DNA from 4 places in the Erwinia sp. AK-PDG3-5 genome. Region 4 is predicted to be linked to each of the others. Evidence: predicted binding sites of a transcription regulator. Region 4 holds the regulator's gene; each other region holds the start of a gene.
The links. Region 4 encodes PurR, which represses purine synthesis genes. Its sites were predicted from a motif close to CANGCAAACGTTTGCNTG; they were not measured.
Positions count from the first base shown of each region.

Region 1: the regulator PurR is predicted to act here: its motif matches at 5,821-5,838, upstream of purT (formate-dependent phosphoribosylglycinamide formyltransferase).
Region 2: the regulator PurR is predicted to act here: its motif matches at 5,215-5,232, upstream of cvpA (colicin V production protein).
Region 3: the regulator PurR is predicted to act here: its motif matches at 5,753-5,770, upstream of carA (glutamine-hydrolyzing carbamoyl-phosphate synthase small subunit).

Region 1 covers NZ_CM165967.1:2,092,394-2,100,443, reverse strand. Annotated here, with positions in the region: gene AC1UKS_RS09655 (carbon-nitrogen hydrolase family protein) at 1-649, shown strand, start outside; gene exoX (exodeoxyribonuclease X) at 662-1,327, shown strand; gene AC1UKS_RS09645 (prolyl oligopeptidase family serine peptidase) at 1,324-3,390, opposite strand; gene AC1UKS_RS09640 (tellurite resistance TerB family protein) at 3,519-4,172, opposite strand; gene AC1UKS_RS09635 (sugar phosphate isomerase/epimerase family protein) at 4,397-5,224, shown strand; gene AC1UKS_RS09630 (YebG family protein) at 5,334-5,741, opposite strand; gene purT (formate-dependent phosphoribosylglycinamide formyltransferase) at 5,879-7,057, shown strand; gene AC1UKS_RS09620 (bifunctional 4-hydroxy-2-oxoglutarate aldolase/2-dehydro-3-deoxy-phosphogluconate aldolase) at 7,128-7,766, opposite strand; gene zwf (glucose-6-phosphate dehydrogenase) at 7,972-8,050, opposite strand, start outside.
Region 2 covers NZ_CM165967.1:1,479,710-1,487,759, reverse strand. Annotated here, with positions in the region: gene AC1UKS_RS06850 (ABC transporter permease) at 1-556, opposite strand, end outside; gene AC1UKS_RS06845 (histidine ABC transporter permease HisQ) at 553-1,239, opposite strand; gene argT (lysine/arginine/ornithine ABC transporter substrate-binding protein ArgT) at 1,342-2,124, opposite strand; gene AC1UKS_RS06835 (UbiX family flavin prenyltransferase) at 2,409-2,978, opposite strand; gene purF (amidophosphoribosyltransferase) at 3,088-4,605, opposite strand; gene cvpA (colicin V production protein) at 4,642-5,127, opposite strand; gene dedD (cell division protein DedD) at 5,451-6,179, opposite strand; gene folC (bifunctional tetrahydrofolate synthase/dihydrofolate synthase) at 6,169-7,431, opposite strand; gene accD (acetyl-CoA carboxylase, carboxyltransferase subunit beta) at 7,496-8,050, opposite strand, start outside.
Region 3 covers NZ_CM165967.1:3,925,294-3,933,343, reverse strand. Annotated here, with positions in the region: gene ileS (isoleucine--tRNA ligase) at 1-2,410, shown strand, start outside; gene lspA (signal peptidase II) at 2,410-2,910, shown strand; gene fkpB (FKBP-type peptidyl-prolyl cis-trans isomerase) at 2,920-3,390, shown strand; gene ispH (4-hydroxy-3-methylbut-2-enyl diphosphate reductase) at 3,371-4,324, shown strand; gene dapB (4-hydroxy-tetrahydrodipicolinate reductase) at 4,704-5,525, shown strand; gene carA (glutamine-hydrolyzing carbamoyl-phosphate synthase small subunit) at 5,993-7,138, shown strand; gene carB (carbamoyl-phosphate synthase large subunit) at 7,153-8,050, shown strand, end outside.
Region 4 covers NZ_CM165967.1:2,689,398-2,697,447, forward strand. Annotated here, with positions in the region: gene gloA (lactoylglutathione lyase) at 140-547, shown strand; gene rnt (ribonuclease T) at 653-1,300, shown strand; gene AC1UKS_RS12355 (NAD(P)-dependent oxidoreductase) at 1,349-2,194, shown strand; gene AC1UKS_RS12360 (Grx4 family monothiol glutaredoxin) at 2,248-2,586, opposite strand; gene AC1UKS_RS12365 (C40 family peptidase) at 2,959-3,798, shown strand; gene cydH (cytochrome bd-I oxidase subunit CydH) at 3,842-3,931, opposite strand; gene purR (HTH-type transcriptional repressor PurR) at 4,216-5,241, shown strand; gene punR (DNA-binding transcriptional activator PunR) at 5,290-6,201, opposite strand; gene punC (purine nucleoside transporter PunC) at 6,315-7,505, shown strand; gene cfa (cyclopropane fatty acyl phospholipid synthase) at 7,807-8,050, shown strand, end outside.

The DNA.
Region 1 (8,050 bases), 600 kb from region 4:
CGATTTACTGATCTTCCCTGAACTTTCCCTCACCGGCTACGAACTCTCCCTGGTGCCCACTTTGGCGATGACCCTGGACGATCCATGCCTGCAGGTGTTTGCCGATGCCGCAACTGCCCATCAGATGTCGATTGTCATCGGCCTGCCGCTGGTTAACGGCGAGGATATTCTACTCAGCGCCGTGGCTTTCCTGCCGGACGGCACCAGGGTGGCCTACGGCAAGCGCAATCTCTTTGGTGATGAGAAGCTGTTCTTTACCGCGGGCGAAGGCGTACCGCTGTTTGGTTATCAGCGTCATCATGTCGCCATGGCGATCTGCGCGGATATCAGCGTGGAAGAGTTTGCCCGCGACGCGGCAAGACGTGGCGCCAATCTGTATGCCACTGGCGTACTGGTTTCGGAAAAGGGTTATCACAATGATTGTGAATACCTGGCGCGCTGGTCACGCGACTACAAAATGGCGGTGCTGATGGCCAACCATGCCCTGCCCACCGGCGGTTATCAAAGCGCGGGCAAGAGTGCGCTGTGGGACGAAAGCGGCAGACAGGTGGTCGCCGGCGGCGAAGGTGAGCAGTTAGTCATTGCCAGAAGAACGGGTAATGATTGGCAAGGAGAGGTGCATTCGTTACGCTACCCGCCAGTTTTTTAAAAGGGACGCATAATGTTACGCGTGATAGATACCGAAACCTGCGGTCTGCAGGGTGGAATTGTGGAAGTGGCGTCGGTCGATGTGATTGATGGCAAGATTGTCAATCCGATGAGTGATTTAATCTGCCCTGACCGGCCCATCAGCCCACATGCGATGGCGATTCATCGCATCACCGAAGCGATGGTCGCAGATAAGCCGCCTATCGAGCACGCCATCGGTCGTTATCACGGCAGTCCCTATTACGTCGCCCACAACGCCAGCTTTGACCGGCGGATGCTGCCAGAAATGCACGGAGAGTGGATTTGTACCATGACCCTGGCACGGGGATTATGGCCAGGCATCAAATACAGCAACCAGGCACTGCGCGAAACGCTGAAGCTGGAGGTCACCCCTCCGGCCGATCTTCACGCGCACCGGGCGCTGTATGACTGCTATGTCACTGCCGCCCTGCTGATCCGCATTATGGATTACTCCGGCTGGGATGCCGCCGAGATGATCCGCAGAATGCTGGTGAAAGGCTCAAGCACCACCTTCCCGTTTGGCAAATACCGTGGCAGTAAAATTGATGATGTGGCGAAACGCGATCCGGGATACCTCAAGTGGATGCTGAAAAATATCCCGGATCTTAAGCCCGATCTGCGCAGCGCGATGGAACGCGCATTGTCAGCTGAGGATTAGTTTGCGTTGACCGCGCTGAGCGTGTCCTGCGCCAGCGCGATCAGGAAGGTGTATTCCAGCGCCACCCCTTCGTAAGCCTTAAAGCGTCCTGATTTACCGCCGTGTCCTGAGTCCATATCGGTACAGATCATCAGCAGGTTATCATCCGTTTTCACCTCTCTCAGCTTCGCCACCCATTTTGCCGGTTCCCAGTACTGTACCTGGGAATCGTGCAGACCGGTGGTGATCAACAAATGCGGATAGGCCTGAGCAGTAACGCAATCATACGGGCTGTATTGACGAATGTAGCGGTAATACTGCTCTTCCGCCGGATTGCCCCACTCGTCATATTCCCCGGTGGTAAGTGGAATGGATTCATCGAGCATGGTGGTAACAACGTCGACAAACGGCACCTGCGCCACAACGCCATGGAATCGGTCAGGTGCCATATTGATCACCGCACCCATCAGCAGGCCACCGGCGCTGCCGCCCATTGCATAAAGCTTATCAGGATGACCGTATCCCTGAGCCACCAACGCATCGGTCAGATCGATGAAATCGTTGAAGGTATTCATTTTGTTTAACAGGCGGCCGTCGTCATACCACTGCTGCCCCAATTCTCCGCCCCCGCGAATATGCGTCAGGGCAAAGACGAATCCGCGATCCAGCAGGCTCAGGCGGCTGGCGCTGAAATCGGCATCCATGCTGCTGCCATAAGAGCCATAGCCGTACACCAGCAGCGGATTTTTGCCCGGCTGATAGTGGTCGCGGTGATAGACCAGAGAAACCGGCACTTCAACGCCATCACGGGCGGTGATCCAGTGACGTTCACTACGATAGTTGCTGCCATCGAAGCCCTTAACCTCAGCCTGTTTCAGCACCTTGCGCTCGCCACTGTCCAGATCCAGCTCAAAAAGTGTGTCCGGCGTGGTCATTGACGAGTAGCCATAGCGGATTTTGCTGGTCTCCGGGCTGGGATTGTAGGAAAGCCAGGTGACATAGGCCGGATCGTCAAAGGCGATGCCTGACTCTTTGCCGGTCAGCCAGTGGATCTGGCGCAGGCTGGTCAGCCCACCCTCACGTTCTTCGACCACCAGCCAGTCACGGAACAGGCTGAAATCTTCCAGCACCACGTCAGGCCGTGGCGGGATCAGCGTCTGCCACTTGTCTTCTGCAAAAGCAGCGGTCCGGTACAGACCGAAATTTTTGCCTTCACGATTCGAACGCACATAGAACTGCTGCTGGTAATGATCAACGCCATATTCGTGATCCTTGCGGCGCTGGCAGAACAGTTGCGGTTCGGCATTCGGGTCAGCGGCATCCAGCAGCAGAACTTCGCTGGTAGTGCTGCTGCTCAGGGAGATGAGGATATAGTCTTCCGAGGTGGTTTTGTGCACGCCGACGTAGAAGGTATCGTCCAGCTCTTCATACACCAGCTGGTCATCCTGCACTGGCGTTCCCAGCGTATGACGCCAGACCTGGTAAGGCAGCAGCGTCTGCTCATCCTTCTTCACGTAATACAGCGTACGGTTGTCGCTGGCCCAGGTCAGGCTGGAGGAGACATTTTCCAGCACATCTTCGTACCAGTCTCCGGTTTCCAGATTACAGAAGCGGATGCCGTACTGACGACGTGAGAGGAAATCTTCGGCCACCGCCATGGTTTTATTATCACCGGTGATGCCGACGCCACCGAGTGTATAAAAATCGCTGTCCTTCGCACGCAGGTTGCCGTCCAGCAACACGTCCCAGCGATCAGGCGTAGCGGTCTCTTCAGGCTGGCGCGTATAGATGGCGTATTCATTGCCCTCTTCATAACGGCTTTGGTAGCGGTAACCCTTTCTGACGTAAGGGACCGAGTGATCGCGCTGGGGAATGCGGTCAATAATCTCCTTCAGCACCGTCTCCTGCAGCGCCTGCTGCGACTGCATGATCTCTTTGCCATAGGCATTTTCGGCCTTCAGGTAGTCGAGGACCGCAGGATCTTCCCGCTTGTCATCGCGCAGCCAGTAATAATTATCGGTGCGGGTTTCTCCGTGGAGCGTCATATCAAAAGGAATTTTTTTGGCAATTGGTGGTTTATGCATGGTTCAGCCCCGTTGGATCAATCACATAGGCTAAGGGTGGCAGTTGTTATCAAGATTGCCAAGCGCAATGGCAGGAGATTGAAAAAATAGTGTGACGGGGTGACACAAGGGTCACCCCGAAAGCAGGATCAGGCGGTAAGCTTCAGCTTTTCGGCTTTAATATCTTCAGCCATGCTGTCGCGCACGTCCTGAGGGATTTTCAGTTCATCACCCAGCGCCTGAAGGTAGCTGCGCTCCATAAAGTGGTCGACGTCGATCGCCAGGTTGCTGAGGAAATAGACCTCCAGCGCCTCTTCTTCGTTTTTCACGTCCACGGCCAGTTTTTGTGGGTCCAGCGGCATATCAATCGCCTGCTGAATCAGCCGCTCGCCATCTGCGCCTAGCCCGGACTGATGGATATGCTCGTTAATGGCCTGTCGTTCCTGGGTATCAATATGCCCGTCGCTTTTCGCGGCGAAGACCAGCGCCTGCACCAGACGCTCGGCCCGGCGATCGACAGGTGACTGCTGCTGACCGAATTGCGGCTGATCCTGATGGGTTTCGCTCACCCGATCCTTATACTTTTTCCACAGTACGGCACCTGCTGCGGCGCTACCGCCGATGATCAGCGCATTTTTGCCATACTTGGTCAGCAGATTACGGGAGGATTTGCTGGCAATCAGCAAACCGGCCAGTCCACCAAGCGCGCCCGGTGCCAGCATTTTACTCAGGCCTTCACCACCGCCTTTGCCGTCTTTACTGCCTCCCAATACCGTTTGAATCTGTTGCAGCCAGTTACTCATTGCCTTTCCTTCTTCAGCGGAAAACAACCAGCATAGAGCGACTTGCGTCAAGAAGCGTCAAAGCAGGAAAAGCCTGGAAAACCTTCACGGTCAGCTGATGCTAAGCCGTCAGCTATACTTGCCCCACCAGTCGAACCTTCTGGTTCATAATGCTTCGCCAAAAGTGGCGGCTGAATCGACAGGATTTATTTTTTTTAAAGCACCAGCGTAAGGGAAAAATCATCATGAGATTCAATAATAATCCGCTGTTTATCAATACGGTTTTGCTTGGCGGCAGCACGGAAGAGAAGTTGAAGGCCGCCAGCCAGGCCGGGTTTGATCAGGTTGAGCTCTGGCGTCAGGACGTGGAGGCAGCCAGCGGCGATGCCAGTGATGTGGCCAGATTACTGGATAACCACGGCCTGGCCATGACGGATTACCAGGTGCTGCTGGATTTTGACGGCGCCCCAGACGATCAGCGAGAGAGTAAACGCCAGGAAGCCCTGCAGATGCTGGATACCGCCGTTGAACTGGGCGCAACAACCTTACTGACGCCTGCATCTACCCATCAGGGCTGCATTGCAGATCGGGAAGAGGAAGATATACGCTGGCTGGCCCGTCAGGCAGGCAAACGTGGCCTGCGCGTGGCCTTTGAAGCCATGGCATGGAGCACGCATATCAACAACACGGCCGCGGCCTGGCAACTGGTGCAAAAGGTCAATGAACCCAATCTTGGACTAGTGGTGGATGCGTTTCACATTTTCGTGCTGAACCGGACGGTGGACGATCTGGCGGGGATTCCGATGGATAAGATCTTCCTGGTCCAGCTGTCAGACCTGGTTACCCTTCCCAACCACGATCGTCTGGTGGATGTGGCACGCCATCAGCGTTTATTGCCAGCCGAAGGAAATTTCCCGCTTTCATCCCTGGCTGACTATCTGCATCAGCAAGGCTATTCAGGCCCGATAGGACTGGAAGTGTTCAGCGATTGTTATCATCAACTGCCGCCGGCAGAGGTGGCCAACAAAGCGCTGCAGTCATTGAAAAAGGTATTATCCGGCGGCGATCGTTAACGGTAGCCGGTGAAGCAAGTCACTAACAGGGAAGAGTTAAAGCAAGGTTATATGGCGCAAAGGGGGAAAAATACCCTTCGCGCCACAGGCTGTGATGAAGAAAAAAGGATCAGGCAGCTTTAACGGTTCGTGTAGCCGATTTTGCTTTGGCCGCTTTACCCGTTACGGCTTCCGGCTCTTGCGCATCAGACTCTTCAGCCGGTTCTTCTGCTGCAGCTTCAGCAGTGTCTTGTTCAACGTTCGGTTCAGCATCATTGCCAGCGGCGGAGGACTCGCTCGCTTCAGGCATCTTGCTGGTACGCAGAATATGCTGCACGGCATCTTTATTTTCTGCGAGGAACATGCCCAGCGCTTCACGCTGCTCTTCTTCCATGCCCAGAGGTGCCACGCTCAACCAATCAGAAAAGGCCTCTGCCATATCGAGCATTTTATCGTACGCGTCGGCTTCTTTCTTACTGGCGAATGTCATCTTTTCCTCACCTTTTCTGACGACAACATATTTGATTTCAACAGGCATAATCCACACCTCAGTTAACTGTATTTTTATACAGTATATCAGACGTCTCTTTTTCGCTCAACCCTGGAAAGCGGATGTACGCGCAATCGTTTTCGTTTATACTTCGCGCGTTTTTTCCATCCAATCAGGTAGAGATTATGACCACTCTTGGTACCGCGCTGCGCCCTGCCGCAACCCGCGTAATGCTGTTAGGTTCAGGTGAACTGGGCAAAGAAGTGGCGCTGGAATGCCAGCGTCTTGGTGTTGAAGTGATTGCCGTCGATCGCTATGCCGATGCGCCTGCCATGCATGTGGCACACCGCAGTCATGTGATTAATATGCTGGATGGCGAGGCGTTAAAAGCGCTGGTTGCGCTGGAACGCCCGGATTATATCGTGCCGGAAATTGAAGCCATCGCCACCGATATGCTGATTGAGCTGGAAAAACAGGGTCAACACGTGGTGCCAACCGCCCGCGCTGCCCGCCTGACCATGAACCGTGAAGGCATCCGTCGCCTGGCGGCAGAAGAGCTGGCGTTACCTACCTCGACCTACCGCTTTGCCGACAGCCAGCAGGCGTTTAATCAGGCGGCTGATGAAATTGGCTTCCCGTGCATTGTGAAGCCGGTGATGAGCTCGTCAGGTAAAGGCCAGAGCTTTATCCGCGAAGCGTCACAGTTGGATGCCGCCTGGGAATACGCGCAGCAAGGCGGACGTGCCGGTGCAGGCCGGGTGATCGTTGAAGGTGTGGTGAAGTTTGATTTCGAAATCACCCTGCTGACCATCAGCGCGGTTGATGGCATTCACTTCTGCGCGCCGATTGGCCACCGTCAGGAAGATGGCGACTACCGTGAATCCTGGCAGCCGCAGCAGATGAGCGCCCTCGCGCTACAACGTGCTGAGCAGATTGCCGAAGAAGTGGTTAAGGCACTGGGCGGCCACGGCCTGTTTGGTGTTGAGCTGTTTGTCTGTGGTGATGAGGTGGTGTTCAGCGAAGTTTCCCCTCGCCCACACGACACCGGCATGGTGACGCTGATTTCTCAGGACCTGTCCGAATTTGCCCTGCACGTGCGTGCCTTCCTCGGTCTGCCGATCGGGGGCATTCGTCAGTACGGCGCCGCCGCATCTGCGGTGATCCTGCCGGAACTGGACAGCGATAACGTGCAGTTTGCCAATCTGGGTGGCGTGCTGGGCGCCGGTCTGCAGGTTCGTCTGTTCGGCAAACCGGAAGTCCGGGGTAAGCGCCGTCTGGGCGTGGCGCTGGCCACGGGCGAGAACATCGATGACGCGGTACAGCGCGCGATTGCCTGTGCAGCCGGTGTGAAAGTCAGCGGATAACCGCGCTTTCGTACCAACAAAAAAGGGATGGCCTGTGCCATCCCTTTTGTTTTATGCCTGATCTGACGTCTTATCGCGCGCCCGCTACCGCTTCTCTGGCCAGCTGGGTGATACGATCGTAATCCCTTGCTTCCAGCGCATCAGCCGGAACCAGCCAGGAACCACCAATACAGAGCACGCTTTTCAGCGCCAGATAGTCACGGTAGTTCGCCGGCGAAATGCCGCCCGTCGGGCAGAAACGCACCTGAGGGAATGGGCCGCCAATCGCCTGCAGCGCCTTCACGCCACCGTTGGCTTCAGCCGGGAAGAATTTAAATTCACGCAGGCCATAATCCAGGCCGGTCATCAACTCCGACACCGTGCTGATGCCGGGAATTAACGGCACCGGGCCATCAACCGCTGCGCGTAACAGCGATTCGGTCACGCCAGGGCTGATTACAAACTGCGCACCGGCATCGGTCACTTCTTTCAGCTGCTGGACGTTAAGGACCGTGCCCGCACCCACAATGGCTTCCGGCACTTCGCGGATCATCGCTTTCAGGGCATCCATCGCGCAGGGTGTTCTCAGCGTGACTTCTAAAACTTTCACTCCGCCCGCCACCAGCGCTTTCGCCATTGGCACTGCGTGCTCAAGTTTGTTTACCACAATTACCGGCACCACAGGGCCAGTGGTCAGGATTTGCTCGGCGCTGGTCTTCCAGTTAGTCATCTTTCTGCTTCTCCAAAGCGACGCGCGCGGCGTCAGGACAGGAATACAGCCCCTACCATACAGGATTGCCCTTCCCTGCGTCCATGCGCTAACGCGGATTTTTAAAACTACGGTTCATTTTTCTTTACGACGCTTTTGCCCACGCCTGCGCAAAAAAAAAGCCCCGTAGCAGAGACGGGGCTTGAGAGCAGGCAGCGATGGGCGATTAGCCGATATCGTTCCAGGAACGGCCATCGCGGGTGATCATCGCCACAGAGGCAACCGGTCCCCAGGTTCCTGCCTGA
Region 2 (8,050 bases), 1.2 Mb from region 4:
ACAGATCGGGCACCGTGGCGGTAAACGCCAGCGCCGTCGAGTGCAGCATCAGGATTACTTCATTGCTGTAAGCAGGCAGCGCGGTGCGCAGTGCTGAAGGCATGATGATGCAGCGATACAGTTTGAAGGTGGAGAAACCATAGGCCCGCGCCGCTTCAATCTCACCGTGCGGCACCGAACGGATTGCCCCGGCAAAGATTTCGGTGGTGTAGGCACAGGTATTCAGCGTTAACGCCAGCAGCGTACAGTTGAGGCCGCTGCGGAAGAAGGCGTTGAGTAAATCGTTGCCCTTCACAATCTCCAGCGTGTACATCCCCGAGTAGAAGATCAGCAGCTGCACGTATAACGGCGTGCCGCGGAAAATATAGGTGAACAGCCACACAGGGAAACGCACGGCGGTAATCGGGGAGACGCGCGCAATGGACAGCAATACCGCCAGGCAGCCGCCCAGCACCACGGAAATAATCAGCAGCCAAAGCGTAATCACCACGCCTGAAAAACGGTATCCGTCAGTCCACAGCAGGGCTTGCCAGTAGTCATGAATAATATCGATCATAGGTCAGCCCTTCTTACACCCACCGAGTAACGGCGTTCAAGCCACAACAGCACGCCGTTGGACAGCGTGGTAAACACCAGATAGATCACCCCGGCCACCACCGCAAAATAGAACGGCTGCCAGGTACTTTTCCCCGCCAGCTGGGTCGCTTTGACCACGTCTTCCAGCCCCAGCAATGACACCAGCGCCGTGGCCTTGAGGATCACCTGCCAGTTATTACCGATGCCCGGCAGCGCATAGCGCATCATGCCTGGGAACAGGATCCGACGGAAAGTCTGGGAAGAGGTAAAACCGAACGCCGTCGCGGCCTCAATCTGGCCTCTCGGCACCGCCATATAGGCGCCGCGGAAAGTTTCAGTGAAGTACGCGCCGTAGATAAAGCCAAGGGTGATGATACCGGCAACCATCGGATCAATATCAAACTGATCGACGCCCAGTGCATCAGTAAGTTGATTCAACGCAATTTGCAGACCGTAGAAGATCAGCAGCATCAGAACCAGATCGGGCACGCCACGGATCAGCGTGGTGTAACCTTCGAAAATCAGGCGTAACGCCCGATTGCTGGAGAGCTTGGCCCCTGCGCCAATCAACCCAAGAATAACGGAGAGCAGCACCGAGCTGAGAGCCAGCTCAAGCGTGACCAGCGCACCTTTCAAAATCACTTCAGAATAGCCATACAGCATAAGGATGTCCTGTCTTTGGATTAACTTCGCGTTTCATCCGCCTGTGGCGTACAAAACAGGGGCCGCAGTCTACCGACTGTCGGCCCCCATGACAGGTTTTACTTAACCGCCGTACACGTCAAAGTCGAAATATTTTTTCGCTAACTTATCGTAGGTTCCATCTTTACGCATGGAATCGAACGCTTTATCGATCGCGGCTTTCAGGTCGGCATCATCTTTACGCATGCCCATCCCGGTACCCACACCGAAGATTTTCTCGTCTTTTACTGCCGGACCTGCAAAAGCAAAGCCCTTACCGGCAGGCTGCTTCAGGAAGCCTTCGCTGGCGGCAACTTCATCCTGGAAGGCGGCATCGATACGTCCCGCAGTCAGATCCTGATACACCAGGTCCTGGTTCGCGTAAGGGGTAACGGTGATGCCTTTTGGACGCCAGTTTTCGTTAGCGTAAGTTTCCTGCGTGGTGCCCTGCAGCAGACCGATGGTTTTGCCTTTCAGCGAATCCAGCGTCGGCATGATTTTCGAGCCTTTCGGCGCGATCAGACGGGCGTTAGCTGCGTACAGTTTTTCCGAGAAAGCGATTTCCATCTGACGCTTTTCGGTAATTGAGAGCGAGGAGATGATGGCATCAATTTTTTTCGCTTTCAGAGAGGGGATCAAAGCATCGAAATCACTTTCCACGTAGGTACATTTGGTCTCCATACGCTTACAGATCTCATTCGCCAGATCGATATCGAAGCCAACCAGTTGCCCCTGAGCGTTTTTAGACTCAAACGGAGCATAGGTCGGATCGGTGCCGATGCGCAGCGTTTTCGGCGCAGCAGCAAACGCGCTGCTTGCGCTGGAGAGAGCCAGCAGCAGAGAAAGAGCCAGGACCTGCTTTTTCATAGATTACCCTCGAAGATGATTTTTTATTATGTCAGTCGTGATGTTGTTAGCGCAGTTGGAACAGTTGTCTTTTGCAGATTTCATGCCAGTTTTGTGCTGCCCTGCCCCATTGCTGCGCAATCAGCGCGTTTCGCCAGTTGGCGGCGTAAACGCCTTGATTGTGGGGAAATATATAACAGGTTTGAACATTTGAGGTGGTAACAATGTTGCATTTTGGTGCACTCAATGCACGAAATGCGATTCAGCACCAATTGAAGCACCATGATGGTGCATAGAAGGCAGCTTTATGCACCCTGCCAGCGCGTAAACAGATCTTTATCGAGCGTGATCTCGAACTGGTCGAGCACGCGATTAACGGTCTGATCGACGATATCCATGATGCTTTCAGGACGGTGATAGAATGCGGGGACCGGCGGCATAATGATCGCGCCAAGTTCGGCGGCGGTGGTCATCATCCGCAAATGGCCGACATGCAGCGGGGTTTCACGCACGCACAGCACCAGCCGGCGGCGCTCTTTTAACACCACATCGGCGGCGCGGGTCAGCAGGCCATCGGAGTAGCTGTGCACAATGCCCGAGAGGGTTTTCATCGAGCACGGCAGAATGGCCATGCCGTCGGTTTTATAGGAACCGGAGGAGATACTGGCAGCAATGTCGCGCACGTCATGGACCACATCGGCCATCGCCTGCACGTCACGTACCGAATAATCACTTTCCAGTGCCAGCGTCTGACGTGCAGCCGCGCTCATCACCAGATGGGTTTCCACCCCGCTGACCTGCTGCAAAATCTGCAGCGCACGGACGCCATAAATGACGCCGCTGGCACCTGAGATGCCAATAATAAGTCGTTTCATAAATATCCTGCGGGGGTAGCTAAAGAATGAAGTATGCCATCTGCGGCGCTAAAATAGAAATGGGCCGGAATCTCTTCCGGCCCATCTGACCTGCCACACCACTCAGGAATTAACCTTCGTTGTGCATTTCCAGGTTTTCCACTTCGTTAACGCGCGCCATCGCTTTGGCATCATCGTTACGCAGCGACTGGAGGTACTCCAGATATTGCTGATCGACATCTTTGGTCACGTAGATCCCGTTGAACACCGAGCACTCGAACTGCGCGATATCCGGGTTTTCTTCTTTGACCGCTTCGATCAGATCGTCCAGGTCCTGGAAGATCAGGCCATCAGCCCCAATCAGCTGGCGGATCTCCTCCACTTCACGGCCATGGGCAATCAGCTCGGTTGCGCTCGGCATATCGATGCCGTACACGTTCGGGAAACGGATTTCCGGTGCTGCTGAAGCCAGATAGACTTTCTTCGCACCCGCTTCACGGGCCATCTCGATGATCTGCTCACAGGTGGTGCCGCGAACGATTGAGTCATCGACCAGCAGCACGTTTTTACCCCGGAACTCAGCACGGTTGGCGTTCAGCTTGCGGCGAACCGCGCTGCGGCGCTGGTGCTGACCCGGCATGATAAAAGTACGGCCGACGTAGCGGTTTTTCACAAACCCCTGACGGTATGGCTTGTCCAGAATGCGGGCCATTTCAAGCGCGATATCGCAGGAGGTTTCCGGGATTGGGATCACCACGTCAATGTCCAGGTCTTCCCACTCACGGGCGATTTTCTCACCCAGCTTGGTGCCCATGCGAACGCGGGCGCTGTAGACGGAAATTTTGTCCAGGAACGAGTCCGGGCGGGCAAAATAGACGTACTCAAACAGGCACGGATTGCATTTCGGGTTCTCTGCACACTGACGCGTGAACAGCTGACCTTTCTCGGTGACGTAAACCGCTTCGCCCGGCGCAACATCACGCAGGAATTCGAAGCCGAGCGTATCCAGCGCCACGCTTTCGGAGGCAACCATATACTCATGGCGACCGTCTTTCATGCCACGCTTGCCAATCACCAACGGACGGATACCGTTCGGATCGCGGAACGCAACCATGCCATGGCCGATGATCATCGACACGCAGGCATACGCGCCACGAACGTGCTGATGAACCGCTGCCACAGCGGCAAAAATGTTGTCTGCTTCCAGCGGGAAGTGCTGAAAACGATCCAGCTCCTGAGCAAAGATATTGAGCAGGATTTCAGAATCTGATGTGGTGTTAACGTGACGACGACCGCTTTCGAACAGCTGCTTACGCAGTTCGTGCGCGTTGGTCAGGTTACCGTTGTGCGCAAGCGTAATGCCGTAAGGCGAGTTCACGTAGAAAGGCTGCGCTTCGGAAGCACTGGAGCTTCCCGCAGTTGGGTAACGGACGTGACCGATGCCCATATTGCCTTGCATACGCTGCATATGGCGGGCTTCAAATACATCGCTAACCAGGCCGTTTGCTTTACGCAGGCGAAAGCAATTCAATGCATCAATGGTTACGATGCCTGCGGCATCCTGCCCACGGTGCTGGAGCACCGTTAACGCGTCATAAATCGACTGGTTGACCGGCATAAATCCGGCGATCCCGACAATACCGCACATGTGGTTATTTCCTCATAAGCCGCAACCCAGGTTTTATTACCGGGGCAAAAAACTCGACGTGCTTTTCAGGTAGTCAAAAAACCACCTGATGATGTAACTGAACTGGGGAACCAGCTGAGACTGTTGCCAGTCCGGACTTTTGGAAAATCCGGTGAATGTATCGAGGAAAAACAGAATGGCTGAGACTATCAGCACGCCACGTAATGCCCCGAAACAGACTCCCAACACTCTGTCGGTACCCGACAGGCCGGTTTTTTCAACCAGCGACCCAATTACGAAGTTGACGATAGCCCCGACTAACAGCGTGGCAACGAACAACACCGCAATGGCGATCCCATTTCGAACCAGTTCGTCTTCAAAACCGGTGAACCAGACCGCGAGGAAGGAGTAGTAATGGCTGGCGACAAAAAATGCGCAACCCCAGGTGACGAGTGATAATGCTTCCCGAACGAACCCACGGATCAGGCTGACAAGAGCCGAAAAACTAATAACCGCAATAATGACGTAATCTATCCAGACCATGAACTCTTCCAGCGACTGTGCCCTTAAGGTCGCATCCACGTGTAACAGAGGGATGCGACCTATAGTTCGGGGCGAATTCTAACAGAAAAAGAAAACGTTTGCGTAGGGTTTTCCTTTGCCAGTTTAATTAAAACAATTTGCTAAAAAAACCAGCAATCATGCGCGCTGGCGGCTATCCGACCGTGCCGGACAGCCCGGTACTGCAATCTTTTGATTTGCATCGGGTAAGCCGCCCAAAAGGCGGTTTAACCCGAGTGAAGCGCCATGCCGAAAACGGCCGTTGACAAGGCGCAGACTCTTACAGTAATAGCGACAGGCTAACGTTAACGAGCGCTGTACGGTTTCACCACGCCGCCCAATCCTGAGATGCCTTTCAGCTCTGAGATTGACGCCTGCATTTTCGCTTTCGACGCGTCCGGCCCGACATAAATACGGGTGATTTCGCCCTGCACCGGCGTGGAAGGCACGGTAAAGGCGCGATAACCGGAAAGACGCAGCTGGGCGACAATCTGGTTCACCTTGCTGGCATTCTTCAGCGCGCCGAGCTGAACGACGTATGCCTGACCGGTTGGTGCGCTATCCGGCTCGGCGGCCTGAGGTGCAGGTTCTGGCTTCGGCTCAGGCTTCGGTTCGGCCTTCGGCTGCGCTTTCGGTTTCTCAACCGGTTTTTCAACCGGCTTCGGCTTCGGTTTTTCAACCGGCTTCGGCTGCTGTACCGGCTTAGACTCAACCATCGGCGGCGGGGAAATCACGCTGGGCTTATTGACGGATTTTGGCGCGGTTGAGCCACTTTCAGCCTGCGAGGTATTGCCCGGCGTTTTGCCTTCCACCGCCGTGGCTGCACCTTCCGGCGGCTGCGAAGGTAAAGACTGCGTTACCGGAGGAACCAGATCGTTCTCCTGCTGGTCGCCCGGTTTAGGCACCAGCGGGATCGCGGCAAACTCTTCTTTATAGTGCTTTTTCTTGCCGTCGAGCAGGCCTGGCAGAATGATGACACCCAGTGCAACTATTATGACGGTCCCGACTAAACGGTTCTGAAACTTACTGGCCACTGCCGTTCTCCGTTTCCCGCGTTTCCATAACCTGTGCCACGGTGTGGAACGAACCGCACACCAGCACAATATCCTGCGCTTCAGCCTGTTGCAGCGCCTGGCGATAAGCATCGGCCACGCTGGTAAAGGTCTGCGCTGTCGGCAAATGGGCCTTCAGCTGTTCAGCGCTGGCACCGCGCGGGCCGTCCAGCGACGCGCAATACCAGTAATCCACTTCAGGTTGCAGACAGGCCAGCGTACCGGCAATGTCTTTGTCATGCAGCATACCGACCACCGCGTGAACCTTGCCGCTTTTCGGCAGTTCACTGAGTCGACCCACCAGATAGCTGGCCGCATGCGGATTGTGCGCCACATCCAGAATCACCCTCGGTGACTCGGCGACCGTCTGAAAACGGCCGGGCAGAATCGCCTTGTCCAGCCATTGGTAGATGATTGCATCATCCACCTGCAGCGAGGAACAGCGTAGCGCGGCCAGCGCGGTGGCAGCATTAGGCATCGGCACCTGCGGCAGAGGCAATGCGCTTAGCGTGCCCTGCGCATCGGTAAATGACCAGCTGCCGTCTTCAACGGTGTAGGACCAGTCACGGCCGCGCTTCAGCAGCTGCGCGCCGAGGTTATCGGCCACTTCCGCGATGGTGTACGGCATATCAGGTTCACCAACTACCGCAGGTTTACCGCCACGGAACACGCCGGCTTTCTCGCGACCAATGCTTTCACGATCCGGACCCAGCCAGTCGGTGTGGTCCAGCGCGATGCTGGTCACCACCGCGACGTCGGCATCGACGATATTGGTGGCATCCAGTCGACCGCCCAACCCGACTTCGAGGATCACCACATCCAGCTTAGCGCGCTTAAACAGCCACAAAGCGGAGAGCGTCCCGAATTCAAAGTAGGTCAGTGAAGTGTCGCCCCGTCCGGCATCGATATCCGCAAACGACGCGGTGTGATCGGCTTCGGGTAGCTCTTCGCCCTGAATGCGCACCCGTTCGGTATAGCGCAGCAGATGCGGGGAGCTGAACACGCCGACGCGATAGCCTGCGGCCATCAGCAGCGTTTCAAGAGTTCGACAGGTGGTGCCTTTGCCGTTGGTCCCGGCGACGGTGAAAACCACGGGAGCAGGCGTTAACAGGTCGAGCGACGTAGCCACGCGATGCACGCGTGTCAGCCCGAGTTCGATAGCTTGAGTATGGAGATTCTCAAGATAATGAAGCCACGTGACCAAAGGTGACGTGGCTTGAGGAAGATTATCCATTTGTCCCGTTCACAGCGTTACGGTTCATTGGTAAAAGGGGCTGTGCGCCCCTTTCCATCGTTGATCAGGCCTCATGGCCCTGCGACGCGTCTTCGTCCTGGACCGCTTCTTTATGCGTGTCTTCCACTGGCGCAGGGATATTCATCATCTTCGCCAGAATGCTGGCCAGCTTGAAGCGCATCACCGGACGGCGCACGATCATATCGATAGCGCCCTTCTCGATCAGGAACTCACTGCGCTGGAAGCCTGGTGGCAGTTTCTCACGCACGGTCTGTTCGATAACGCGAGGTCCGGCAAAGCCGATCAGCGCTTTAGGTTCAGCAATGTTCAGATCGCCCAGCATCGCGAAGCTGGCAGACACGCCACCCATGGTTGGGTCAGTCAGTACCGAAATGTACGGCAGACCGCGTTCCTGCATTTTCGCCAGCGCGGCGCTGGTTTTTGCCATCTGCATCAGCGACATCAGCGCTTCCTGCATACGGGCACCGCCGGAAGCGGAGAAGCAGATCATCGGACAGTTGTCTTCCAGAGCCTGTTCCACCGCACGAACGAAACGCGCGCCCACAACAGAACCCATTGAGCCGCCCATAAAGGAGAACTCAAACGCAGCAGCCACGAC
Region 3 (8,050 bases), 1.2 Mb from region 4:
CCAGAAAAAGGACTTCATCCGTCTGGGCGTGCTGGGTGACTGGGATCGTCCTTACCTGACCATGAACTTCAAAACTGAAGCGAACATCATCCGTGCGCTCAGCAAAATTATCGGCAACGGCCACATGCACAAAGGCGCCAAGCCGGTGCATTGGTGCATGGATTGCCGCTCTGCGCTGGCAGAAGCCGAAGTCGAGTACTACGACAAAACCTCGCCCTCTATCGACGTGATGTTTAATGCCGTCGATAAAGACGCGGTACAGGCCAAATTTGGCGTCGCGCACGTTGACGGCCCCATCTCGCTGGTGATCTGGACCACCACGCCGTGGACCATGCCGGCTAACCGCGCCATCTCTCTGCATCCGGAGTTCGAATACGAACTGCTGCAGATCGAAGGCCGCGCGCTGATCCTGGCCAAAGACATGGTCGAGAGCGTGATGAAGCGCGTCGGCGTGAGCGAGTGGAAAGTGCTGGGCGAGGTGAAAGGGGCTTCTCTTGAGCTGCAGGCCTTCCAGCATCCTTTCCTCGATCACACTTCACCGGTTGTCCTCGGCGAGCACGTGACGCTGGAAGCGGGTACCGGTGCCGTTCACACCGCGCCGGGCCACGGTCCTGATGACTATGTTATCGGCCAGAAATACGGTATCGAAACCGCCAACCCGGTTGGGCCAGACGGCAGCTTCCTGCCAGGCACTTATCCCTCGCTGGATGGCGTAAACGTCTTTAAAGCCAACGACATGATCGTTGAGATCCTGCGTGAAAAAGGCGCGCTGCTGCATGTGGAAAAACTGCTGCACAGCTACCCACACTGCTGGCGCCACAAAACGCCAATCATCTTCCGTGCCACGCCGCAGTGGTTTATCAGCATGGATCAAAAAGGTCTGCGTGCGCAGTCACTGAAAGAGATCAAAGGCGTGCAGTGGATCCCAGACTGGGGCCAGGCGCGTATTGAATCGATGGTCGCCAACCGTCCAGACTGGTGTATTTCCCGCCAGCGTACCTGGGGCGTGCCGATGTCGTTGTTCGTGCATAAAGACACCGAGCAGCTGCACCCGGATACCCTTGAGCTGATGGAGAAAGTCGCTCAGCGCGTTGAGCAAGACGGTATTCAGGCCTGGTGGGATTTGGACGCCAGCGAGCTGATGGGCGCCGACGCAGAAAACTACGTCAAAGTGCCTGACACGCTGGACGTGTGGTTTGACTCCGGCTCAACCAGCTTCTCGGTGGTGGATGCCCGTCCTGAATTCAACGGTCACTCGCCGGACATGTATCTGGAAGGATCGGATCAGCACCGTGGCTGGTTTATGTCTTCCCTGATGATCTCGACGGCGATGAAAGGCAAAGCGCCTTACCGCCAGGTACTGACCCACGGTTTCACCGTTGATGGTCAGGGCCGTAAGATGTCGAAATCCATCGGCAACACCGTTTCACCACAAGACGTGATGAACAAGCTGGGTGGCGACATCCTGCGTCTGTGGGTGGCGTCTACCGATTACTCTGGCGAAATGGCCGTATCGGATGAGATCCTGAAACGCTCGGCTGACTCCTATCGCCGTATCCGTAACACCGCGCGCTTCCTGCTGGCTAACCTGAACGGCTTCAACCCAGAAACCGACAGCGTGAAGCCGGAAGAGATGGTGGTGTTGGATCGCTGGGCAGTGGGTCGTGCCAAAGCGGCGCAGGACGATATCCTCGCTTCGTATGAGAACTATGACTTCCATGAAGTCGTCCAGCGTCTGATGCAGTTCTGCTCGGTTGAGATGGGCTCCTTCTATCTGGATATCATCAAAGACCGTCAGTACACCGCGAAAGCCGATGGCCTGGCGCGTCGTAGCTGCCAGACCGCGCTGTATTACATCGCGGAAGCGCTGGTCCGCTGGATGGCGCCGATCATGTCCTTCACCGCAGATGAAATCTGGGGCGAACTGCCAGGCAAGCGCGAGAAGTATGTCTTCACCGGTGAGTGGTTCGACGGCCTGTTTGGTCTGGCGGACAACGAATCGATGAACGACAGCTACTGGGCTGAGCTGCTGAAAGTGCGCGGCGAAGTGAACAAAGTGATCGAGCAGGCGCGTGCTGATAAGCGCGTTGGCGGATCGCTGGAAGCAACGGTAACGCTGTACGCCGATGCCGATCTGGCTAAGAAGCTGGTTAGCCTGGGTGAGGAGCTGCGCTTTGTGCTGCTGACCTCGGGTGCCCAGGTGGCTGACTATGCGCTGGCAACCGAAGAAGCGCAGCAGAGCGAGCTGGTGAAAGGTCTGAAAATTGCCCTGCATAAAGCAGAAGGCGAGAAATGCCCACGCTGCTGGCATTACACTACTGACATTGGTCAGAGTGCCGAGCATCCGGACGTGTGCGGACGCTGTGCCACCAACATTGCGGGCGCTGGCGAACAGCGTAAGTTTGCCTGATGAGTAAACCTATCTTCTCGACCGGTTTACGCTGGGTCTGGCTGGTTCTGGTGGTGATTGCCATCGACTTCGCCAGCAAGCAGTGGATTATGAACACGCTGATGTTGCATGAGTCGATGTCAGTGATGCCGTTTTTCAACTTCTTCTATGCGCACAACTACGGGGCGGCGTTCAGCTTCCTCGCCGATAAGGGCGGCTGGCAGCGCTGGTTCTTTGCCGGCATCGCGGTGGCGATTGTGGTGGCGTTGCTGGTGATGATGTACCGCACTGCCGCCAGCAATAAGCTCAACAACATTGCTTACGCGCTGATTATTGGCGGCGCGTTAGGTAACCTGTTTGACCGCGCGTATCATGGCTTTGTCGTCGACTTTATCGACTTTTACGTTGGCGACTGGCACTTTGCCACGTTCAATATCGCCGACTGTGCCATCTGTATTGGTGCCGCACTGATCGTGCTGGAGGGCTTTCTCAGCCCGTCCGGCAAACCGGCAAAAAATTAAGGGCAGGGCATGACTGATTCTGTACAGCGCGAGAGCGCAGTGCTGGTGCATTTCACCTTGAAGCTGGAAGACGGCTCCACGGCGGAATCCACGCGCAATAACGGCAAGCCCGCGCTGTTCAGCCTGGGCGACGGCAGCCTGTCAGAAGGGTTGGAGTCGCATTTGCTGGGTCTGACCGTGGGCGAGAAGAAATCCTTCTCGCTGACGGCGGATGATGCTTTTGGCCAGAGCAGCCCGGATTTGATTCAGTATTTCTCCCGCCGGGATTTTACCCAGGCAGGCGAGCCTGAAATCGGCGCCATCATGCTGTTCAGCGGCATGGATGGCAACGAAATGCCCGGCGTGATCCGCGAGATTTCCGGTGATTCGATCACCGTTGATTTCAACCATCCGCTGGCCGGGCAGACTATCCACTTTGAGGTTGAAGTGCTGGAGATCGATCCGGTACTGGAGGCGACAAATGCAAATCCTGTTGGCTAATCCCCGCGGCTTTTGTGCCGGCGTCGATCGCGCCATCAGCATTGTGGAGCGCGCGCTGGAAATGTACGGCGCGCCAATCTACGTGCGTCATGAAGTGGTGCATAACCGCTATGTCGTCAACAGCCTGCGCGAGCGCGGTGCGATCTTTATTGAAGATATCGGGGAAGTGCCGGACGGCTCGATCCTGATTTTCTCCGCGCACGGTGTTTCTCAGGCGGTCAGGGCGGAAGCTAAAGCACGCGATCTGACCATGCTGTTTGATGCCACCTGTCCGCTGGTGACCAAAGTGCATATGGAAGTGGCGCGAGCCAGCCGCAGAGGCACTGAAGCGATCCTGATTGGTCACGCCGGCCACCCGGAAGTGGAAGGGACGATGGGCCAGTACAGCAGCCCGAAAGGCGGCATGTATCTGGTTGAAGCGCCCGAGGATGTCTATAAGTTGCAGGTTAAGGATGAAAACAACCTGTGCTTTATGACCCAGACCACGCTGTCGGTGGATGATACCTACGAAGTGATTGATGCGCTGCGTGCCCGTTTTCCGAAGATTGTCGGCCCGCGCAAAGATGACATCTGCTACGCCACCACCAACCGTCAGGAAGCCGTGCGCACGCTGGCAAAAGACGCCGACGTGGTGCTGGTGGTGGGTTCACGCAACTCCTCCAACTCCAACCGTCTGGCCGAGCTGGCGCAGCGTGCAGGGAAACTTGCGCGACTGATCGACTCCGCCGATGACATCCAGGAAGAGTGGATCAAAGGCGTGAGCTGTGTCGGTGTCACCGCCGGCGCTTCCGCACCTGACATTCTGGTGCAGGAAGTGATCCAGCGTTTGCGCGAGTTCGGTGGCGAAACCGCTATCGAGCTGATCGGCCGTGAAGAGAACATTGTTTTCGAAGTGCCGAAAGAACTCCGCGTCGACGTTCGCCAGGTCGACTAGCGGGTTCTGGGATATGGGACTGTTGTTTGATCGCTTAAGTCGTCTGGACGTTCAGGTGGCTCTCTCCCTTCCCCTCAAGCTTCAGTGTCGAATGGTCGATTGTGAACACCCAGGTCAACATCCTCTGAGTTGACCTGGGTGTTAACCAAATTCCTTTTAACGTTGACCTGTGCGTTCACCAGATCACCAACGCTCTTCAGAAGTTGAAGTTCTCCTCCCACTCATTCCCCCGATCAAAGCCAGACAAAATTTGTTTTACTGATAATCCGTCGCGTCTGGCATAAAATTCTAATCATGGTGTTTTTATTGTGGCGCAGAGGTTACCGCGTGGTTAACCTGTCAGCGCTTTGCATGCACAGACTTTATACAGGGATTCATTATGAACAATGCACAAATCCGCCTTGCCATTGTTGGCGCCGCAGGACGCATGGGGCGTCAGTTAATTCAGGCAGCACAGGAGGCGGACGGCGTGTGCTTAGGCGCAGCTTTGGTGCGTGAAGGTTCTTCACTGGTCGGCGTAGATGCCGGCGAGCTGGCCGGAACCGGCGCGACGGGCGTCAGGATTAGCGACAACCTGGACGCCGTGGTGAGCGACTTCGACGTGCTGATCGATTTTACCCGCCCTGAAGGCACGCTGGCGTATCTGGATTTTTGCCGTCAGCACCAGAAAGCGATGGTGATCGGTACCACCGGCCTGGATGACTCGGCCAAAGCGGCGATCAAAGAAGCGTCACATGAGATTGCTATCGTGTTCGCAGCGAACTTTAGCGTGGGTGTGAACCTGGTGCTGAAACTGCTGGAAAAAGCCGCCAAAGTGATGGGCGACTATGCCGATATCGAAATCATTGAGGCTCACCACCGTCATAAAGTGGATGCGCCATCCGGGACCGCGCTGGCGATGGGCGAAGCGATTGCCGATGCAATGGACTGGGATTTAAATGAGCACGCCGTGTATGCCCGCGAAGGCCATACCGGTGAACGTAAGGCACAAACCATTGGTTTTGCGACCGTTCGTGCCGGCGATATCGTTGGCGAACACACCGCGATGTTTGCGGATATCGGTGAGCGCGTAGAGATAACACACAAGGCTTCAAGCCGCATGACCTTCGCGAAAGGCGCAGTTCGTGCAGCTGACTGGTTAAGCACGCGAAAAGCAGGTCTTTATGATATGCGAAGCGTGTTGAATTTAGATGATTTATAAGTGTTGTGCACCATCGTGATGTGGTTATTTCAATCATAAGTTTCTGATTGGTAAGGGCAATAATTTTATTGCCCTTTTTATTTTGTAATAATCCTGACTTGAGTTAATTTTCTATCCATAATGGTTATTATGGGGTTTTATCTTCAATTTATTCCGCAAAAATTGTTAATTTTGACCATTTGGTCCACTTTTTAACGCCATTTTCCCTTTTCCTATGCACATCCCGTCAGGCAACCGGTTTTATGGACTGGATATCTGTTCTTTTCAGGGTAAATCCTCCGATTTCCTCTCCAGTTGAGTAAAAGACTAAGAAAAAGTGAGCTGCGGGGTAGACAACAGAGTGAGCGATCATTAGAATGCGCGCAATTTGCCAAAAATCGAGAATTCAGGCGGTTTTTGCATTGATTTATGGCTCTGTTATGAATTAATATGCAAATAATGTGACTGTTTATTCTCAGGAGGATGTTTTGATTAAGTCAGCGCTATTGGTTCTCGAAGACGGAACCCAATTCCACGGTCGGGCCATCGGGGCAACAGGATCGGCAGTGGGGGAAGTTGTTTTCAACACTTCAATGACCGGTTATCAAGAAATCCTCACTGATCCTTCCTATTCCCGCCAGATCGTTACTCTTACTTATCCCCATATCGGCAATGTCGGCACCAATTCCGCTGACGAAGAATCCTCTCAGGTACATGCTCAGGGCCTCGTCATTCGTGACCTGCCGCTGATTGCCAGCAACTTCCGTAATGAAGAAGGGCTGTCTGAGTATCTGACGCGTCACAACATTGTCGCTATTGCCGATATCGATACGCGTAAGCTGACCCGTCTGCTGCGCGAAAAAGGGGCGCAGAACGGCTGCATCATCGCCAGCGACGCACCTGATGCGCAGCTGGCTCTGCAGCAGGCGAAAGCCTTCCCGGGCCTGAAAGGAATGGATCTGGCGAAAGAAGTGACCACCAGTGAAAGCTACAGCTGGCTGCAAGGCAGCTGGACGCTGGACGGATTGCCGGACGCGAAGCAAGAAGCCGACCTGCCTTTCCATGTCGTGGCCTATGACTACGGCGTGAAGCGCAACATCCTGCGCATGCTGGTTGACCGTGGCTGTCGTCTGACGATTGTGCCGGCGCAAACGCCAGCAGAAGAGGTGCTGAAGATGAACCCGGATGGCATCTTCCTCTCTAACGGACCTGGGGACCCGGAACCGTGTGATTACGCGATTGCGGCAATTAAAGCGTTCCTGGAAACCGACGTGCCGGTCTTCGGCATCTGCCTTGGCCACCAGTTACTGGCGCTGGCCAGCGGGGCAAAAACCGTCAAGATGAAGCTGGGCCACCACGGCGGCAACCATCCGGTGAAAGACCTGGATAACAACACCGTGATGATCACCGCACAGAACCACGGCTTCGCCGTAGACGAAACCAACTTACCGGCAAACCTGCGAGTGACGCACACCTCGCTGTTTGACCAGACGGTACAGGGCATTCACCGCACTGATAAAGCAGCGTTCAGCTTCCAGGGTCACCCGGAAGCCAGCCCGGGCCCACACGATGCCGCGCCGCTGTTCGATCACTTTATCGAACTGATCGAAGCCTACCGTTCAACCGCTAAATAATCAGGAGCGAGAAAATGCCAAAACGTACCGACATAAAAAGTATCCTGATCCTTGGCGCTGGCCCGATCGTGATCGGCCAGGCCTGCGAATTTGACTACTCTGGTGCACAGGCCTGTAAAGCCCTGCGCGAAGAGGGTTACCGCGTGATTCTGGTTAACTCCAACCCGGCAACCATCATGACTGACCCGGAAATGGCCGATGCGACCTATATCGAGCCGATCCATTGGGAAGTTGTGCGCAAGATTATCGAAAAAGAGCGCCCGGATGCGGTTCTGCCAACCATGGGCGGCCAGACCGCACTGAACTGTGCGCTGGAACTGGAACGCCAGGGCGTGCTGGAAGAGTTCGGCGTGGCGATGATTGGTGCTACCGCCGATGCCATCGACAAAGCAGAAGACCGTCAGCGCTTTGATAAAGCGATGAAGAGCATCGGTCTGGATACCGCGCGTTCAGGCTTCGCACACAACATGGAAGAAGCCTATGCGGTTGCCGCAGACGTTGGCTTCCCATGCATCATCCGCCCTTCCTTTACCATGGGCGGTTCAGGTGGCGGTATTGCCTATAACCGTGAAGAGTTTGAAGAGATTTGCGAACGCGGTTTGGATCTTTCCCCAACCAACGAGCTGCTGATTGATGAGTCGCTGATTGGCTGGAAAGAGTACGAGATGGAAGTGGTGCGTGATAAAAACGACAACTGCATCATCGTCTGCTCGATTGAAAACTTCGATGCGATGGGCATCCACACCGGTGACTCCATCACCGTGGCGCCAGCCCAGACCCTGACCGACAAAGAATATCAAATCATGCGTAACGCCTCGATGGCGGTACTGCGTGAAATCGGCGTAGAAACCGGTGGCTCCAACGTGCAGTTCTCCGTTAACCCGGCGAATGGCCGTCTGATCATCATCGAAA
Region 4 (8,050 bases):
GCGCGGCCTTTTCTTTTATCACCGCAAGTTGATGAATTTCCCGGCAGACAAAGCCTTCTGATTACCCTGCGTGCAAATCGCCGCTATACTTATTTTTTCCCCGTTATCGGATGATGACGTTTTACACCAAGAGGATGTTATGCGCTTACTTCACACCATGCTTCGCGTTGGCGATCTGCAGCGTTCCGTTGATTTTTATACCAAAGTGCTGGGTATGCGCCTGCTGCGTACCAGTGAAAACACCGAATATAAATACACTCTGGCGTTTGTGGGTTACACCGATGAGAGCGAAGGCGCTGTTATTGAACTGACTTACAACTGGGGCGTAGACAGCTACAACCTGGGCGACGCTTACGGCCACGTCGCGCTGGGCGTTGATGATGTTGCAGCGACCTGCGATCGTATTCGCAATGATGGCGGTAATGTCACCCGTGAAGCTGGCCCGGTTAAAGGCGGCACCACCATCATCGCCTTTGTAGAAGATCCGGACGGCTACAAAATTGAACTGATTGAGAACAAGCACGCTGGCCACGGCCTGGGTGATTAATGTTCCGGGGTGCCATAATGGCACCCTTCTTCCCCCTTCCCCTGCTGCATCTCGTGGTGAAATTTGCCATAATGCGCGCTGCATTTTTTCGCCAATGAGATCCTGATGTCTGAATCGAACGAACTGAACGCCCTCAGCAGCCGTTTTCGCGGTTTTTATCCGGTAGTAATTGATGTGGAAACCGCCGGTTTTGATGCGAAGACCAACGCATTACTGGAAATAGCCGCCGTCACCCTGAAAATGGATGAGAATGGCTGGCTGGAGAAGGACGAAACGCTCCATTTCCACGTTGAGCCGTTTGAAGGTTCCATTCTGCAACCTGAAGCATTGGCTTTTAACGGTATCGATCCATCGAATCCGCTGCGCGGCGCGGTCAATGAATATGAAGCCCTGCATGCCATTTTCAAATTGGTGCGCAAGGGGATCAAGGATCACGGCTGCAATCGCGCCATTATGGTGGCCCACAATGCGACCTTCGACCTGAATTTTACCAATGCCGCAGCCGACCGTGCAGGATTAAAGCGCAACCCGTTCCATCCGTTCGTGACCTTCGATACGGCGGCACTGAGCGGACTGGTACTGGGGCAAACCGTGTTAGCTAAGGCCTGCGCCGCTGCGGGCATGGCCTTTGACAGCAGCCAGGCACACTCCGCGCTGTATGATACCGTGCAGACTGCCGACCTGTTCTGTGAACTGGTAAACCGCTGGAAACGCCTCGGTGGCTGGCCGCTGCCGATCGCAGAAGAAAGCTAGCCTGCTAACTTTCAGCCATACTCTGCTGACCTAATGTGGAGATGCTGAATGAAAACAATTGCTGTCGTTGCGCCCGGTGCCATGGGATCTGCCATTGCCGGGCTCCTCACCCACCATCATCTTGAAGTGCTGACCTTAATCGAAGGTCGTTCTCAGGCAACAGCTGAACGCGCTAAACAGGCTGGCATGAAACCGGTCAGTGCGGAGGCGTTGATGCGTGCTGATGTCATCCTCTCTATCGTACCTCCCGCCTCAGCCGTAACGCTGGCTGAGTTTCTGGCTCCGCTGTTGAGTGCTGCCCAGACCAAACCCCTTTATGTCGACTGCAATGCCATCGGTGAAGATACCCTGAAACGGGTTGCCGCAACGATTGCGCCTACCGGCGCGGGGTTTGTCGATGGCGCGATCATCGGTCTGCCGCCGGCGTCCCCTGGAGATGAAAGTCCGCAATTTTGGTTTGCGGGCGATCGGGCTGACTCTCTGGCGGAACTGGAGAGGTTCGGATTGCGGGTCAACATCATGCAGGCGCAGACTGGCGCGGCGTCGGCGTTAAAAATGTCCTACGCCGGGATCAATAAAGGCATCACCTTGCTGTCTGCACTGATGCTGATTAATGCCAGTCGGGTGGGCGCTGCCGGAGCACTGCTTGAGGAAATGGAGGCGAGCCAGCCTGCACTGCTGGCGCGTTTGCGCAAGGCTATTCCGGATATGTACAGCAAGGCCTGGCGCTGGGCGCCAGAAATGGAAGAGATTGCGACGTTAAATGCCCGCGAATTGCCCGGCGAGCCGCTTTTTCACGCCCTTGCCACCTTCTGCCGTCAGATGGCAGAGGATCAGCAACAAGGCGGAGATTTCACCGATCTGCTTAACGCTTTTCTGCAGCAGCAAAAATAAGCATAAAAAAAGGCAGGCGCTCATCACGCCTGCCTTTTCTGCTTCTGACGGGCTTATTCAGCGGCGTCAGAAGGGTATTTTTGCGCGGTATCTTTAATCAGCTGCTGCAGTTCGCCCTGCTGGTACATCTGAATAATAATGTCGCAACCGCCGACCAGTTCACCGTCAATCCACAGCTGTGGGAAGGTTGGCCAGTTGGCGTATTTAGGCAGCTCAGCACGAATTTCTGGGTTCAGCAGAATATCGACATAGGCAAAACGCTCGCCACAGGCTGAAAGTGCCTGAACGGCCTGGGCAGAGAAGCCACAGCTTGGCAGTTTTGGTGAGCCTTTCATGTACAGCAGAATCGGGTTTTCTGCTATCTGGCGCTCAATTTTTTCAATAGTACTCATAAATGGCTTCCTTAATCGGATACTTCATGTCTATTTATTGTAGCGACTCTGCGGGCCCGATGAAAACGACATTTTTTAACAGTTGGGTACGCCCTCAGAGCCACCAGCAGGCAGGCGATAGCGTTAAAATAACATTTTCCTATTGCTTTCGCTGAATTAATGCATGAGAAAAGCACAGGTTTTGCGCATATAAACAGCTGATTTGGCTAATTTTTACAGTTTTTACTTGCTCTGTATCATTGAAACAAAAAAGACCTTACCTTTTGTTAATGAGTTAGATTAGAATTGCAAAATGACGCTGCTGAAAGGCAGAACTCCCTGTTTCTGGCAAGCTGTGGCCTCTGGTCGTAGCACAAACTGTTAATGGTAACGATGCGTTTACTTATCACGCTCTTCATGCTGGCCTTTGCCCAGCTGTTTTTCAATATGGCGCACGCATCGCCACATGCCCCTATTAATGCAAATCATCATAAGGCAGATAGCAGCACGCCTGCCCGAGAGGATGAGCGACGTAAACGCCGACCGGTTAAAGCCAACAGCACAAAAAAAGTTAAAGAATCCACCAGCAAAAAATCTCGCTTAACCTCAGTACAGAAGTTGAAGCTTAAAAAGAAACCTTCGCTGCAAACCGCCTCTGTTGAGACTGCCCCGTTGCACTCCAGCAAATACAAAAAGAAAACCACCTTAAACGCCGGAAAAAAACGCTATGGCCGCCATCGTGGCAAGGTTGTCGATACTGCTGAAGAGCTGACGTCAGATTCTGTTTCTGCGCCATTAAAGTTAAGCAAAGCTCACCGCGCCCGTTATCAAAAAGCCCGTGAAACAGCGATGACCAAACTAATGGGCCAGTTAGGTAAACCTTACCAGTGGGGCGGAACGTCGCCTAAAACCGGCTTCGATTGCAGCGGCCTGGTGTGGTATGCCTACAAAGATTTAGTGAAGTTTAAAATCCCGCGCACGGCGAATGAGATGTATCACCTGCATGATGCGGCTTCGATAAAACGTGATGAGCTGGAGAAAGGCGATTTAGTCTTCTTCCGCATTAACGGGCGCGAGACGGCGGATCACGTTGGCGTGTATCTGGGTGGTGGGAAGTTTATTCAGTCGCCACGTACTGGCAAGGATATTCAGGTCAGCGCCCTGGCAGATGATTACTGGCAGCGCCACTATATTGGTGCCCGCCGGATGATGACGCCAAAAACCATTCGATAGCAGAAATACTCAGAGCCGATCGTCAGACCGGCCCTGTTTGCACTTAATGCATGATCGCGGTGAAGCTAAACGCCATAATCATCAACAGTGCGCAAACCGTGGTCAGTAACGAGAATTTCAGATCGGTATCCATTTTTAATCCTAAATAGCCCTACAGTTTATGATGCCATCAATTTTCCCATACTTGACGGTAAAAATCTCGTTTTCTCTGCCAAGCCTTGTTAGAATTCTTTTTTTGTTGCGCAACGGCCCGCACCTTAAGGTGTTTAGCGGTCTTTAATCAGCGCTTTTTCCTTCCTGACGACTCCGGACAGCAACTAAAAAACGACTTCAGACGTCAGGTTTTCGATCTCACCAGGCAAACGATTAACAACAGGCTTATCAAACAGTTAAGATAGGCGCAGGAGTAGTTATTTCATGGCAACAATTAAAGATGTGGCAAAGCAAGCCGGGGTGTCCACCACCACCGTCTCCCACGTCATCAACAAGACCCGTTTCGTTGCAGAAGAAACGCGGGAAGCCGTGTGGGCCGCTATTAAGGCGCTCCACTATTCACCCAGCGCGGTTGCCCGTAGTCTGAAAGTGAATCACACCAAAACCATCGGGCTGCTGGCTACCTCGAGCGAGGCGCCCTATTTCGCCGAAATTATTGAAGCCATTGAAAACCGCTGTTTTGCCAAAGGCTACACGCTGATCCTCGGTAACGCCCACAATGATCTTGCCAAGCAACAGGCCTATCTGTCGATGATGGCGCAGAAACGCGTCGATGGCCTGCTGGTGATGTGTTCCGAATACCCGGACGAGCTGATCACCATGCTGGAAGATAACCGCAATATTCCGATGGTGGTGATGGACTGGGGTAAATCGCGCGGTGACTTTACCGATACGGTAGAAGACAACGCCTTTGAAGGCGGTTATCTGGCTGGGCGTTATCTGATCGACCGTGGGCATCGAGATATTGGTGTCATCCCGGGTCAGATGGAGCGCAACACCGGCGGTGGCCGTCTTGCCGGATTTATGAAAGCGTTGTCTGAAGCGGGCATTACCCTGCGTGACGAGTGGCTGGTTCAGGGCAATTTCGAACCAGAATCAGGTCATCAGGCGATGCAGCAAATCCTCTCACAGAAGCAGCGTCCAACGGCGGTGTTCTGCGGTGGCGATGTGATGGCGATGGGCGCAATTTGTGCGGCTGATGAGATGGGCCTGCGCGTTCCGCAGGATATATCGGTGATCGGGTACGATAACGTGCGCAACGCCCGTTACTTCACACCGGCGCTGACCACGGTTCACCAGCCAAAAGAACAGTTGGGCGAAACCGCCTTCGATATGCTGTTGGATCGTATCACCAGCAAGCGTGAAGAACCGCAGACGATTGAAGTACATCCTACATTGATCGAACGCCGTTCGGTTGCCGATGGTCCCTTCCTGGATTATCGCCGCTAATCCCGCTTAGTGCTGAGGGAGAATTCTCCCTCGGCACACCCTGTTGGCTCAGGACTCTTCCTTCAGCCATTCACTGTTCAGCGTGTCACTGTCACCCAGATAATCCAGCAACCAGCTCAGCGCCGGTGAAGCCTGCTGCTCAGACCAGCTCACGCAGCACGGGCTGTCCGGAAATCCGCCTTCCAGCGTCAGTTCATGCAAAGCGCCCTTTTGCAGCAGGGGTTGCGCCAAATGGCCCGGCACCATCCCCACGCACAAGCCCGCCAGCAGGCAGTCAAACGCGCTTTCCCAGTCTGGCACCACCAGCCGCCGCTGATTATCCAGTGTCCACGTGGTGCGTTTCGGCAAGGCTCTTGAGGTATCTTCCAGCACCAGTGAAGGCCATTCGCCGATCGCCTCTTCACTGGTTTCTGCGTGCTGACGTGCCAGCGGATGATTCGAGGCGACTACACAGCGCCAGTTGAGCGCGCCCATATTGCGGAAGGCGAACCGGCCTCCTACCGGGATAGCCTGTGTCGCGCCGATGGCCACATCCACCCGCCCGTCGGCCAACGCATCCCAGACGCCGTTAAATACTTCTGCTGACAGATGCAGTTCCATATCCGGGAAGTGTCGATAAAAGTCGACTACCAGCTGCCGGGTGCGCTGAGATTTAACGATGCGATCGACGGCGATATTAATTTGCCCTCGCCAGCCGTTAGCGACCTGCTGGCACTGTCGCCGGGTGGCGAGCATTTTTTTGATGACACTACGCCCTTCCTGGATGAATACCCGTCCCGCATCGGTCAGCACCACATCGCGATGGCGACGCTCAAACAACGGCACGGCAAGCCATTCCTCCAGCTGCCGCACGGTATAACTGATGGCTGAGGGTACGCGATGGAGCTCTACGGCGGCTGCGGTAAAACTGCCGCTGCGGGCAACCGCATCAACCACTTCAAGGGAATGTTCTGACCACATAATCTGCCTGCAATATTTTTGAACGCAACCTGCAAATATTACCGTTTCACAAGCTGTATGGCACGCGATTACACTCTGCGGCGTTTCGTTCATCACAAATAAAGAGAAAAAGAATGCCTTCGAAAGGATTTATTGTTTACCTGGCGCTGTTAAGCGTGGCAGGTTTCCTCGCTACCGATATGTACCTGCCTGCCTTTGGTGCCATGCAACAAGACCTGCAAACCGATGCCGGGATCATCAGTGCCAGCCTCAGCCTGTTCCTGGCGGGTTTTGCCATCGCCCAGCTGTTTTGGGGTCCATTGTCGGATCGTATTGGCCGTAAGCCTGTACTGTTGATGGGTCTGAGTCTGTTCGCCGTCAGTTGTGGCGCGATGTGGTGGGTAAATTCTGCTGCTGCCCTGCTGGCGTTGCGCTTTGTGCAAGCGGTGGGGATTTGTGCCGCTGCCGTCAGCTGGCAGGCACTGGTTGTCGACCGCTATTCCGCCAGCCAGGCAAACCGCGTATTCGCCTCGATCATGCCGTTAGTGGCACTCTCGCCTGCGCTCGCGCCGTTACTGGGCGCCTGGTTACTCAACCATTTCAGCTGGCGCGCCATTTTTGTCGCCCTGCTGTTGGTCGCAGTGGTGCTGCTGATTTCCACCTTGTTCCTCGCGCCAACGGTGAAGAAGCCGGTGGTGGATGGCGTGAAGAAAATGGGCTTTTTCAGCCTGTTAAAATCGCCGGTTTACAGCGGTAACGTGCTGATTTATGCCGCCTGTTCAGCCAGCTTCTTCGCCTGGCTGACCGGGTCGCCCTTCATTCTTGGCGCTCTGGGCATGTCTCCCGGTGACATTGGGCTGAGCTACGTGCCTCAGACGCTGGCCTTTTTGATTGGCGGCTTTGGCTGCCGTACGTTGCTGAAACACACTGAAGGCCGCTCCCTGCTGCCCTGGTTGCTGGCAATCTATTCCCTCAGTATTGTGGCTTTCTTTATCGCCGCGCAGATTGAAGATCCGTCTATGGTGGCGTTATTGCTGCCGTTCTGCGGTATGGCGTTAGCAAACGGTGCGATTTATCCGATTGTCGTGTCGAATGCCCTCTTACCTTTCCCGCAATCGAGTGGTAAAGCCGCTGCCCTGCAGAACACGCTGCAACTGGGTTTGTGCTGTATCGCCAGTCTGATTGTTTCCACATTTATCAGCACATCGCTGTTCACCACCTCGCTGGTGATGATCTCAACTGTTGTTCTGGCAGGAATCGGCTATATTTTACAACGGGCGAAGGCGGAAAAGCTGGCTCTGGCGGACGCACACAGCGGTCGCTAACAGCTTGATTCCAATTGGTTAGCACCCTAACAATAAACAATTGAATATTGCCTGGCGTGAGCATATACTCATTTCAGGCAACACAAAATAACAAGTTCGTCGCAATTTTTTGAGTCCTGACAGGGTGGTCAAGGTGTTATCCCGCGCGGCATTCGTTGCGCAACTCTGCAGGCACTATTCTTAACAATCCTCTGTAACGCCGGATATCAGGCGTACGGTTTATCCGTGCGTGTTCTCAAATCCTGTAGAAATTGTCTATTCTATTTCTCAGGTTTCAATCACACAGGGTGATGGAGAAGCTATGAGTTCATCGTGTATAGAAGAAGTGAGCCTGGTCGAGGATCATTGGTATCGAATCGTCCAGGAAATGCTACGCAATGCGGATATTGAGGTCAACGGCACACGCCCCTGGGATATCCAGATTAAAAATCCGGAGTTCTTCAAGCGCGTGATGCAAGAGGGCTCACTGGGATTGGGCGAAAGTTATATGGATGGCTGGTGGGAATGCGAAAATCTGGATATGTTTTTCCATCGCGTTCTGGTCG